DNA from 4 places in the Streptomyces sp. NPDC020299 genome. Region 1 is predicted to be linked to each of the others. Evidence: riboswitches for the same ligand, from Rfam matches in the RefSeq annotation. Region 1 holds a riboswitch; each other region holds the start of a gene.

Region 1 (2,920 bases):
GACGACACCGGCCCCGACCGGCTGCTGCTGTCCAGCCCGGCCGACTTCGACCGGGTCGACGAGGTACGGGCGTCCGTCGACGCGATCCTGGTCGGCGCCGGCACCATCCGCGCCGACAACCCGAGGCTGCTGGTCAACTCGGCCGAGCGGCGGGCGGCCCGGCTCGCCGCCGGACGGGCGGAGTACCCCCTCAAGGTCACCGTCAGCGGCTCCGGCGACCTGGACCCGGACGCGAACTTCTGGCACACCGGTGGCGAGAAGGTCCTCTACACGACCGGCAAGGGCGCCGAGCGGGCCCGCGCCCTGGGCATCGCGGCCGACGTCGTCCCACTGGGCGAGGATCTCGACTGGCCCGCCCTGCTCGAACACCTGTACGCGGTGCGCGGGGTGCGCCGCCTGATGGTCGAGGGCGGCGGCACCGTCCACACCCAGCTGCTGCGGGAGGGCCTGGCCGACGAGCTGCAGCTCGTCCTGGCCCCCCTTTTCGTGGGCGACCCGCACGCTCCGCGTCTCTTCGGTCCCGGGGGCTACCAGGCCGGGCGGCTGCGGCTGCTGGAGACGCGCCGCATCGAGGACGTCGTCCTGATGCGCTACGAGCCGACCGCGCCCGGCACCGGCCCGGCGGCCGTCGCGGCCGACCGTCACTGGCTGCGGATCGCCTGCGAGCTGGCCGCGCTGTGCCCGCCCTCGGGGACGGCGTTCAGTGTCGGGGCGGTGGTGGTGGCCGCCGACGGTACGGAACTCGCGCGTGGCCACTCACGCGAAGGGGACGATCCCGTGGTCCACGCGGAGGAGGCGGCCCTGGCCAAGATCCGGTCCGGCGACCCCCGGCTGGCCGGCGCCACGGTGTACAGCAGCCTCGAACCGTGCGCCCGGCGGGCCTCCCGGCCGGCGCCGTGTGCCCGGCTGATCCTCGACACGGGGATACGGCGGGTGGTCACGGCCTGGCGGGAGCCGGACACGTTCGTCACCGGCGCCGACGGGAGCGGGCTGCTGGCCGCCGGGGGCGTGGACGTGGTCGTGCTGCCGGAGTACGAGGAGGCGGCGCAGGCACCGAACCGGCACCTGCCGGGCTGAGCCCGGAAGCCCTGGTCGGAAAGGTGTGTGCGAGCAGCCCCGCGGATGACGTACACTGGTGACACAACGACGCGGGGTGGAGCAGCTCGGTAGCTCGCTGGGCTCATAACCCAGAGGTCGCAGGTTCAAATCCTGTCCCCGCTACTGAAGACTCAGGGCCGGAATCCAGTACATGGATTCCGGCCCTGAGTGCTTTCCCGGGCCCCGACCACCTCGAGCCGGACTCAACTCGCCCGATTTTCGCCGGTCATGGCCTAAAAGGTCTCCTGTGAAAACCATAATGATCAAGCCGAACGGCTTGGAAACTGACCGGTAGCTCTATTAACGTTCGATAACGCAGCGCGGTCGTCCCAGCCGTCACCCGCGACGGCTCCGTGCGCACATGCCGAATCCCGCAAGGGAACCGGGGAACCACCACTTGGGGTGAATCACGCGAACACCGTCGTGAACTTGGGTTCACGACCGGTATACGCGCGTAGGAGACCTTCCCGCTCCGAACCCGTCAGCTAACCCGGTAGGCGTTACGGAAGGAAGGAGCACGCCCGCGTGGCGTCCAACCGGCCTGCCCCCACAGCCCCGTTCGTGCCGAGCCAGCGCACCGACACCTTCGGCTACGGCGAGTACCGCACCGACGAGGGCCCCTGGGAGGAGTGGAACCCCACCGAGGAGTCCCTCACCCCGGTACGCGGCCGGCACCGCGTCAGCAAGCAGCGCGGCGGCGGGCTCGCCCGCAGCTCCACCGTCCTGGGCGTCGGCGTGATAGCCGCCGTCGGCGCGGGCGGCATGGCCAGCGCCAACACCGGCAAGCCGCCGGTCCACATCTCCATGCCCGACCTGCCCTCCGTCGGCTCCCTGCTGGGCGACGACGCGGGCGGTGCCAAGGCCACCGCGGCCGGCCTGAGCCACGTCGGCGTGGCCACCGCCGACAGCGACCAGGACAGCCACGACGCCGGCGAGGCCCTGCGCAACCGGATCATGGCGCAGGCCGAACAGCAGAAGAGCCAGGTCGACAACAAGGCGACCGCCGCAGCCGTGGCCGCCGCGGAGAAGCAGTCCACCGCCGCTGCCGCCAAGGCCGAGAAGGAAGCCGCGGCCCAGGCCACCGCCGCCAAGGACAAGGCGGAGGCCGTCGCCAAGAAGCAGGCCGAGGCCGACCGCCTCGCCAAGCTGGCCAAGCAGTACACGCTGCCGACCTCCTCGTACACGATCACCGGCACCTTCGGCCAGCCCGGCGCCATGTGGTCCTCCGGCTACCACACCGGCCTCGACTTCGCGGCGCCGACCGGCACGCTCATCAAGGCCATCCACAGCGGCACGATCACCGAGGCGGGCTGGGCCGGCGCCTACGGCTACCGCACCATCCTCACCCTCGACGACGGCACCGAGCTGTGGTTCTGCCACCAGTCCTCGATCAACGTGAAGGTCGGCCAGAAGGTCGGCACCGGTGAGGTCATCGGCCGTGTCGGCGCCACCGGCAACGTCACCGGCCCGCACGTGCACCTCGAGGTCCACCCCGGCGGGCAGGCCACCGGCATCGACCCGATGGCGTGGCTGCACAGCAAGGGCCTCAACCCCTGACACGTCCTTCCGTTCCCCGGCAGCCCTGACGACACCCCCCGACGTCAGGGCTGCCGGGCGTATGCGGAATGCGCGCCACCGCCGCGGTTGTTGGATCAAGGCATGACCTCTCTTCGCACACTCGGCAGCTCCGACCTCGCGGTCTTCCCGCTCGCCCTCGGCGGCAACGTCTTCGGCTGGACCGCCGACGAGGCGCAGTCCTTCGCCGTCCTGGACGCCTACACGGCCGCCGGCGGCAACTTCGTCGACACCGCCGACTCCTACT
Region 2 (2,920 bases), on a different contig from region 1:
CGTGCCTGGCACGCCTATCAGCGGGCGTACGTCATCCCGGACGCCGACCGCGACCGGCCCGTGCTGTTCAACTCCTGGGAGGCGACGAACTTCGACATCTCCGAGGAGCAGCAGGCGACCCTCGCCCGGCGGGCGGCGGCGATCGGTGTCGAGCTGTTCGTGGTCGACGACGGCTGGTTCGGTGCCCGCACCAGCGACCGCGCCGGTCTCGGCGACTGGACGCCCAACCCCGACCGCTTCCCGAACGGCCTCAAGCCTCTCGCGGACCAGGTGCACGCCCTCGGCATGCAGTTCGGCATCTGGGTCGAGCCCGAGATGGTCAACCCGGACAGCGAGCTGTACCGCGCCCACCCGGACTGGGCGCAGTTCCAGCCGGGACGGAAGCGGACGGAGTTCCGCAACCAGCTCGTCCTCAACCTCGCCCGCGAGGAGGTCCGGCAGTACCTCTGGGAGCAGCTCGACGGGCTCCTGTCCAGCGCCCCGGTCGACTATGTGAAGTGGGACTTCAACCGCTGCTTCACCGACGCCGGCTGGCCCGCCGAGCCGTACCCGCAGCGCCTGTGGGTGGACCACGTCCGGGGCTTCTACGGGCTCCTCGACCGGCTGCGGGCGGCCCACCCGGGCGTCGCCTTCGAGTCCTGCTCGGGTGGTGGCGGCCGGATCGACCTCGGCGTCATGAGCCGTACGGACCAGGTGTGGACCTCCGACAACACCGACCCGCTGGACCGGCTGGCCATCCAGCACGGCTTCAGCCAGATCCATCCCGCGCGGGTCATGGCCGCCTGGGTCACCGACAGCCCGAACACCCAGCTCAACGACCGGGTCAGCTCCCTGAAGTTCCGCTTCGTGAGTGCCATGGCCGGGGTTCTCGGCGTCGGTGGCGACCTCTCGGAGTGGACGGAGGGGGAACTCGCCGAGGCCCGGGAGTGGGTGGAGCTCTACAAAAAGATCCGCCCGGTCGTGCAGCGCGGCGACCTCCATCGGCTGCGGCCGCCGGAGGGCGGGCTGAGCGCGGTGCAGTACGTCCTCGGGGGCGAGACGGTCGTCCTCGCCTGGCTCCAGGCGCAGCGGTACGGCGAGCCGGTCCCCGCGCTGCGGCTGCGCGGCCTCGACCCCACGGCGTCGTACGAATGCCGCGAAACGGGTGAAATCCACCGGGGTGCCGTTCTGCTGCACCACGGGCTGCGTACGGGTTTGCGCGGCGACTTCGATGCGGCGGTCATCCGGCTGCGACGCATCTGAGTAATCTGCCCGAATTGGGTCCTTCGTTATAACTAACCGTGAAATAGGGGGTAATGGGGGTCGAGTGGTGAGGAGGGTCATATTCGTGACCGTCCGTTGTGCGTCATGTTCACGTAATCCGCATAAGTTTCCTGGGATTTGAAGGGGTGAAGGAGAAGGGAATTCACGGAGGGTGACCGGGAATTCCCGTAACGGATCAAGCGAAACACGGACAGAGGGAACCATCTGCTTGTCCCTTCGTGTCCCGCTCGCTTACGTTCGCCACCAATCCGGACGGAACGCCGAATCCTGCCGCCGCCCGGAGCCCGGACACACTCACCCGTGCACGGCAGGAGCGGGGGACCCACCAGGTACGACTGCCTGTCCCGGTCTCCGGGACGGCTAGGGGTGAAGCCGTGCTCCGCGCGCGGCCGGGCAGCTCCAGCCCGAACCCGACAGCTCACCTCGCAGGCGCCGGAGAGGAATTCGCCATGCCCGCGAAGGGTAAGCACCGCCGTCCCAAGAACCGGCGTTTCACCCGCTCCATCGCCGTCGCCGGAACCGGCGGCGCCGCGCTGGCGCTGCCCCTCATGGGGGCCGGCGGCGCCCATGCGGCCACCGCGGCCACCGCGAAGGACTCCGTTTCCGAAAAGGCCGTCCAGGCCGTGCCGGTGGCCGAGCGGAAGGCCTCCGCAGCGCATGCGGGCGCGCACACCTACACGGTCCGGTCGGGCGACTGGCTCGCGAAGATAGCCGACGAGCACGACGTCCGCGGCGGCTGGCACCGGCTCTACGCGGACAACCGCGAGGCCGTCGGCAGCGATCCCTCGCTGATCCACCCCGGTCTGAAGCTGACCCTCGGGAAGCAGGCCGCCGGTACCGGCACGAGCACCAAGTCCTCCGCTTCCAGGAAGACTTCGTCCTCCGCGCACACGACCACGCCCTCGGCCTCGCGGTCGGCCACGCGGACCCGGCCGGCGCCCGCCGCGGCGCCGAACGCCGCCACCGGCTTCACCCTCCCGGTGTCGGGCGGCACCATCGGCACCGGCTACCACGTGCCGGGCGGCATGTGGTCCAGCGGCTACCACACGGGCGTCGACTTCGTCGTCCCGACCGGCACCTCCGTCAAGGCCGTGGGCGCGGGCACGGTCGTCTCCGCCGGCTGGGGCGGCGCCTACGGCAACCAGGTCGTGATCAGGCTCGCCGACGGCTACTACGCGCAGTACGGCCACCTCTCCTCGATCTCCGTCTCGGCCGGGCAGACCGTGGCCGCGGGCCGGCAGATAGGCCTCTCCGGCGCGACCGGCAACGTGACCGGCCCGCACCTGCACTTCGAGATCCGCACCACGCCGGACTACGGCTCGGACGTGGACCCGGTCGGCTACCTCCGCTCGCACGGCGTCGCCGTCGCCTGACGGTCCCTGGACCACCGAAGGCCGGACCCCTGATCCCCGGGTCCGGTCTTCGGTGTGCGCGGGCGTATTCCCGCCCGGCGCCCTTCGGTGCCGTGGCTTATCTCACCGTCCGTCAACCCCGTATTACGGTCGCGTAGGTCACATCGGAAGGTGAATCATGGGCCGATGTGGCAGACGATTCGAAGAGTGACAACAGAGCAGTGATCGGGTCGTACGTGGCGGTGGGGGACAGCTTCACCGAGGGCGTGGGCGACCCCGGCCCCGACGGGGCGTTCGTCGGCTGG
Region 3 (2,920 bases), on a different contig from region 1:
GCGATGGAGTTCCACCCGCAGCCCCAGGCGGGCGAGGCCAGGCCGTGGGCGTTCCCGGCCCCGGAGCGCGGTGCGCTCGACAACGGCCTGACCGTCCTGCGCTGCCACCGCCCCGGCCAGCAGGTCGTCGCCGTCGAGGTGCTCCTCGACGCGCCCCTGGACGCTGAGCCGGCCGGCCTGGACGGCGTCGCCACGATCATGGCGCGGGCCTTCTCCGAGGGCACCGACAAGCACTCGGCCGAGGAGTTCGCCGCCGAGCTGGAGCGTGCGGGCGCCACGTTCGACATGCACGCCGACCACCCCGGCGTCCGCCTCAGCCTGGAGGTCCCGGCCTCCCGCCTGGCCAAGGGGCTCGCGCTGCTGGCCGACGCCCTCAGAGCGCCCGCGTTCGCCGACGGCGAGGTCGAGCGGCTGGTGCGCAACCGCCTCGACGAGATCCCGCACGAGCTGGCCAACCCCTCCCGCCGCGCCGCCAAGGAACTGTCCCGGCAGCTCTTCCCGGCGACCGCCCGCATGTCCCGGCCCCGCCAGGGCACCGAGGACACCGTCGCCAAGATCGACTCGGCGGCCGTCCGCGCCTTCTACGAGCGGCACGTGCGGCCCGCCACCGCCACCGCCGTCGTGGTCGGCGACCTCACCGGCATCGACCTCGACGAGCTGCTCGGCGAGACCCTGGGCGCGTGGAGCGGCTCCGCGGCGCAGCCGCGCCCGGTGCCGCCGGTGACCGCCGACGACACCGGACGCGTCGTCATCGTCGACCGCCCCGGCGCCGTCCAGACCCAGCTGCTCATCGGCCGTGTGGGCGCCGACCGGCACGACCGGGTGTGGCCGGCCCAGGTGCTCGGCACCTACTGCCTCGGCGGCACCCTCACCTCCCGCCTGGACCGCGTCCTGCGCGAGGAGAAGGGCTACACCTACGGCGTCCGCGCGTTCGGTCAGGTCCTCAGGTCCGGCCCCGAGGGCAACGGCGCCTCGATGCTGGCCATCAGCGGCTCCGTGGACACCCCGAACACCGGTCCCGCCCTCCAGGACCTGTGGGCGGTGCTGCGCACGCTCGCCGCGGAGGGGCTCACCGACGCCGAGCGCGACGTGGCCGTGCAGAACCTCGTCGGGGTGGCGCCGCTGAAGTACGAGACGGCAGCGGCCGTGGCGAGCACGCTGGCCGACCAGGTGGAGCAGCACCTGCCCGACGACTTCCAGGCGACGCTGTACCGGCAGCTCGCCGCGAGCGGCACCGTGGAGGCCACCGCGGCGGTCGTCAACGCCTTCCCGGTGGACCGTCTGGTGACGATCCTGGTCGGGGACGCGGCACAGATCAAGGAGCCGGTCGAGGCCCTCGGCATCGGCGAGGTCTCCGTCGTGCCGGCCGAGTAGCCGGAGCGACAGCCGAGCGACAGCGGCACGCGCGCGTGGGGCCCAGGTGACGATGTGTCACCTGGGCCCCACGCCGTTCCCCGGTCCGCTCCCCATGCCTCTGGCCAGATGTCCGAATTGGGGCGGAGGTTGCCTGTCTGCCCTGTGGCGTGCGCTACAAAAACCCTGTTGCGTTTGAGGATTGAAAGTCGCGGCCCTTAGCGTCAAGCAGGCTGTTCGTCAGGCAGTGCGCCGCAACCGCGGCACCGGACAGCGATCGCCGAGTCCCCGTACGGCGCGAGCCAGGGGAGCCGGGGACCCATCGTCCCTTGGGGTGAATCGGACGCCCGCGCACACCGCGAGGGGGCCCGTAGGAGACCTTCCTGCTCCGAACCCGTCAGCTAACCCGGTAGGCGAGAAGGAAGGAAAGGACCAGCCACTTCATGGCGTTCACCCGCGCCACCGGGAAGCACCGCCGTCCCAGCCGGATGCACCGCACCACCGCCCGCGCGGCGGGCGTCGCCGCCCTCGCCACCACCGGTGCCGTCGGCAGCCTGGCCGCCCCGGCGCTCGCCGCCGAGCCCGCGCCGGCGCCCGAGCAGACCGCCCTCACCCCGGTCATCACCATCAGCGAATCGGTCCCCGAGCACATCGACGCCCAGGCCGCCGCCCAGCAGGAGGCCGCCGATCTGAAGGCGGCCGAGGAAGCGGCGCGGAAGAAGGCCGCCGAGCAGGCCCGCGCACAGGCGGAGAAGGCGCGCGAGGCCAAGGCGCGGGCGGCCCGCGCGGCCGAGCGCGAGCGGCTCAACGCGTTCGTGGCACCGATCACCGGGTCCTACGTCTCCACCGGCTACCAGGCCAGCAGCTCCCTGTGGTCCTCCGGCTCGCACACCGGCATCGACTTCCACGCCGCGAGCGGCACCGCGGTCCATGCGGTCGGCTCCGGCACCGTGGTGTCCACCGGCTGGGGCGGGGCGTACGGCAACCAGATCGTGATCAAGATGGCCGACGGCATGTACACCCAGTACGGCCATCTGTCGTCCATCGGCGTCTCGGTGGGCCAGAAGGTCACCCCGGGCCAGCAGATCGGCCTGTCCGGCTCGACCGGCAACACCACCGGGCCGCACCTCCACTTCGAGGCCCGCACCGGCCCCGAGTACGGCTCGGACGTCGACCCCGTCTCCTACCTCCGCAAGCACGGCGTGAACGTCTGACGAAGACCCACCCCCACCCGAAGCCCCGGCCCACGAGCCGGGGCTTTCGTGGTTTTCGAACGCCCAGCCGCCCCTCGCTGTCCAAAAAATATCCATGGATTCCGACCCGCCGTCGGAAATTCCCGCTCATTGCAATAGAGTCACGGAACGGGCGCCCATCGACGGCGTTTCACGGGGATTAAGGCGGAGGTCGGTCATGCGTATTCCGGCGCACTCGGTATGCACGGCGATCCGGGACGACATCGTGGCCGGAGTCCACGAGCGCGGCGGCCGCCTCACGGAGGAACTCCTCGCCCGCCGCTACGGCGTCTCGCGCGTCCCCGTCCGCGAGGCCCTGCGCACCCTGGAGGCCG
Region 4 (2,920 bases), on a different contig from region 1:
AGGCCAGCCGCTCACAGCAGATCGCGGTCGCCGAGAAGATCCTCGACGACCAGGGCACCAAGCACTGGGCCACCTGCGCCCTGCTCTCCGGCCTCACGTCGAACTCCGCTTCGGTGGACGTCGACACGGGTGTCGGGGGGTCCGGGGCGTCCGGCTCCGACGACTCCTCCAACGCGTCGAATTCCGCGAATTCACCCGGTTCGTCTGGTTCCTCCGATTCGAAGGACTCCAAGGGGTCCAAGGACTCCAAGGCGTCCGGGGATTCGGGGTCGTCCGATTCCGGCTCCTCGTCGGACGCCTCGCCCTCGCCGAGCTCGAGTGCCGACGCCGGCTCCAAGGGTGTGGACGATTCCACCAAGCCGGACAAGTCGGCATCTTCCGGCTCCGGGAAGTCCGGGGGGAGCGACGGTTCGTCCTCGGCGTCCCCTGAGATCGCCGAATCGGACGATTCATGGCAGACCGGCGGTTCTTGGAGTCTTGTGGACACCGGAGCGAGCAGCAGCGGCCGTCATCGGGGTGACAGTGCGGACGAAAGTGTGACAAAGAGTCACACCGACAGCGCCTCCGGCCGGCACGCCGCACGCGACTACACCGTGCGCGACGGTGACACCCTCGCCTCCATCGCCGACTCCCTTGACCTCGACGGCGGATGGCGGGCGCTCTACGCCGCCAACAAGGACGCCATCGGCACCGACCCGAACAACATCACCCCCGGTCAGACCCTGGAACTCAGTGCCGAAACGGGTGCAAAGTAGCGGGAGTTGACGCCCTGTTTTGGGCTTGATGTCCGGTTTGGTGAAAGTGTGGGATGAGTCTCAGAAGCCCTGATCGTCTTTGAATTTCACCGGATCGCGTGTCTACGGTCATGACCGCTCGCCAATGCGGGCCCCGGCCGCCGCAACGCCGAATCCTGCCAGCGGCTGCCCGGGAACAGTCGTCGCGTCAAGCGCCGTAGGCAGGAGCGGGGGACCCAAGGTAAGCGCCGGGCCCGGAGGTCGAGAGACCGCCGGGGACGGCTAGGGGTGAAGCCGCGCCTCGCACGAGAACCACGCGAGGTGCGGCCGGGCAACTCAACCGGCCCGAACCCGACAGCTCACCTCGCAGGCGTCGGTGAGGGGATCGATCCATGCTGTTTTCCGGCAAGGGCAAGCACCGTCGTCCGTCCAAGGCCGTTCGCGCCATCGCTGTCGCCGGTGTCACCGGTGCCGCCGTCGCCGCCCCGCTGATGGCGGCCGGCAACGCCTCCGCTGCCACCGCCTCCGAGTGGGACGCGGTCGCCCAGTGCGAGTCCGGCGGCAACTGGTCCATCAACACCGGTAACGGCTACTACGGCGGTCTGCAGTTCTCCGCCTCCACCTGGGCCGCGTACGGCGGCACGCAGTACGCCTCCCAGGCCAACCAGGCCTCCAAGTCCCAGCAGATCTCCGTCGCCGAGAAGGTCCTCGCCGCGCAGGGCAAGGGTGCCTGGCCGGTCTGCGGCAAGGGTCTGTCCGGCGCCACCTACAGCGGTTCGAGCAGCAGCTCGTCGAGCTCCGCCGGCTCCTCGTCGAACGGCGCCGGCACCCGCTCGACCGACGAGCAGGCCGCCAACCGCTCCACGGAGCGCCAGGCCCCCGAGAAGACCGTCACCAAGAAGACCGTCACCACCCCGACCGGCAAGAAGGTCGAGAAGGGCGACGGCGAGTACAAGGTCGTCAAGGGTGACACCCTCAGCTCGATCGCCGAGAAGCACCACGTCGCCGGCGGCTGGCAGAAGCTGTTCCAGCTGAACAAGGACATCATCGACGACGCCAACGTCATCTACCCGGGCCAGCAGCTGCACCTGAAGTGACACCTGGCTGGTAGCAGAACCACAGCGCCCTCATATCGGCGGTCTCCATGATGGAGGCCCCGTGAGGGTCACGCCCCCCGTCCCCCACGGGGCTCCCCGCTCCGGCGCGTGTTCCCCCGTACGCGCCGGGGCGGGGTCTTTTCTTTTCCCCGGTCTTTTCCCCGGTTCTTCCCTTCCGGCCCTTTGTTCCGACGGGGAACAATGTGTACCGTCGCCATGTCCACGAGGCGGTCGGTCGGCTGCCGATGGCCCCGGGACGGTTAGGCTCTAGTCGCAAGGCACACCAGCCCCGCACTTTCAGCGTCACATCCAAGAAGGAGATGCTCGTGCCGTCCATCGACGTCGTCGTAGCCCGGGAAATCCTGGACTCCCGAGGCAATCCCACGGTCGAGGTCGAGGTCGGCCTCGACGACGGCAGCACGGGTCGTGCCGCCGTCCCGTCCGGCGCCTCCACGGGCGCCTTCGAGGCCATCGAGCTCCGCGACGGTGACCCCAACCGCTACCTGGGCAAGGGCGTCGAGAAGGCCGTCCTCGCCGTCATCGAGCAGATCGGCCCGGAGCTGGTCGGCTACGACGCCACCGAGCAGCGCCTGATCGACCAGGCGATGTTCGACCTGGACGCCACCGACAACAAGGGCTCCCTCGGCGCCAACGCCATCCTCGGCGTCTCGCTCGCCGTGGCCCACGCCGCCTCCGAGGCCAGCGACCTCCCCCTCTTCCGCTACCTGGGCGGCCCGAACGCGCACCTGCTGCCGGTGCCGATGATGAACATCCTGAACGGCGGCTCGCACGCCGACTCCAACGTGGACATCCAGGAGTTCATGATCGCCCCGATCGGCGCGGAGTCCTTCTCCGAGGCGCTGCGCTGGGGTGCCGAGGTCTACCACACCCTGAAGAAGGTCCTGAAGTCGAAGGGCCTGTCCACCGGCCTCGGCGACGAGGGCGGCTTCGCCCCCAACCTCGAGTCCAACCGCGCCGCCCTCGACCTCATCCTCGAGGCCATCAAGCAGGCCGGCTACATCCCGGGCGAGCAGATCGCGCTCGCGCTCGACGTCGCCGCGTCCGAGTTCTACAAGGACGGCAAGTACG

The links. A riboswitch is a leader RNA that binds a small molecule or an ion and turns the genes downstream of it on or off. The one in region 1 is predicted to bind cyclic di-AMP.
Region 2: it holds a riboswitch for cyclic di-AMP, as region 1 does, so the genes downstream of both, ACH45E_RS27420 (LysM peptidoglycan-binding domain-containing M23 family metallopeptidase) here and ACH45E_RS07900 (M23 family metallopeptidase) in region 1, are expected to answer to the same signal.
Region 3: it holds a riboswitch for cyclic di-AMP, as region 1 does, so the genes downstream of both, ACH45E_RS24760 (M23 family metallopeptidase) here and ACH45E_RS07900 (M23 family metallopeptidase) in region 1, are expected to answer to the same signal.
Region 4: it holds a riboswitch for cyclic di-AMP, as region 1 does, so the genes downstream of both, ACH45E_RS20580 (transglycosylase family protein) here and ACH45E_RS07900 (M23 family metallopeptidase) in region 1, are expected to answer to the same signal.

What each region holds. Positions count from the first base shown of each region.
Region 1 covers NZ_JBIRWL010000003.1:21,294-24,213, reverse strand. Annotated here, with positions in the region: gene ACH45E_RS07910 (dihydrofolate reductase family protein) at 1-1,077, shown strand, start outside; tRNA gene ACH45E_RS07905 (tRNA-Met) at 1,148-1,221, shown strand; cyclic di-AMP (ydaO/yuaA leader) riboswitch at 1,451-1,613, shown strand; gene ACH45E_RS07900 (M23 family metallopeptidase) at 1,624-2,655, shown strand; gene ACH45E_RS07895 (aldo/keto reductase) at 2,758-2,920, shown strand, end outside.
Region 2 covers NZ_JBIRWL010000011.1:189,404-192,323, forward strand. Annotated here, with positions in the region: gene ACH45E_RS27415 (alpha-galactosidase) at 1-1,242, shown strand, start outside; cyclic di-AMP (ydaO/yuaA leader) riboswitch at 1,549-1,708, shown strand; gene ACH45E_RS27420 (LysM peptidoglycan-binding domain-containing M23 family metallopeptidase) at 1,713-2,636, shown strand; gene ACH45E_RS27425 (SGNH/GDSL hydrolase family protein) at 2,837-2,920, shown strand, end outside.
Region 3 covers NZ_JBIRWL010000010.1:19,160-22,079, forward strand. Annotated here, with positions in the region: gene ACH45E_RS24755 (pitrilysin family protein) at 1-1,374, shown strand, start outside; cyclic di-AMP (ydaO/yuaA leader) riboswitch at 1,622-1,783, shown strand; gene ACH45E_RS24760 (M23 family metallopeptidase) at 1,797-2,567, shown strand; gene ACH45E_RS24765 (GntR family transcriptional regulator) at 2,764-2,920, shown strand, end outside.
Region 4 covers NZ_JBIRWL010000007.1:345,004-347,923, forward strand. Annotated here, with positions in the region: gene ACH45E_RS20575 (transglycosylase family protein) at 1-755, shown strand, start outside; cyclic di-AMP (ydaO/yuaA leader) riboswitch at 938-1,122, shown strand; gene ACH45E_RS20580 (transglycosylase family protein) at 1,127-1,831, shown strand; gene eno (phosphopyruvate hydratase) at 2,152-2,920, shown strand, end outside.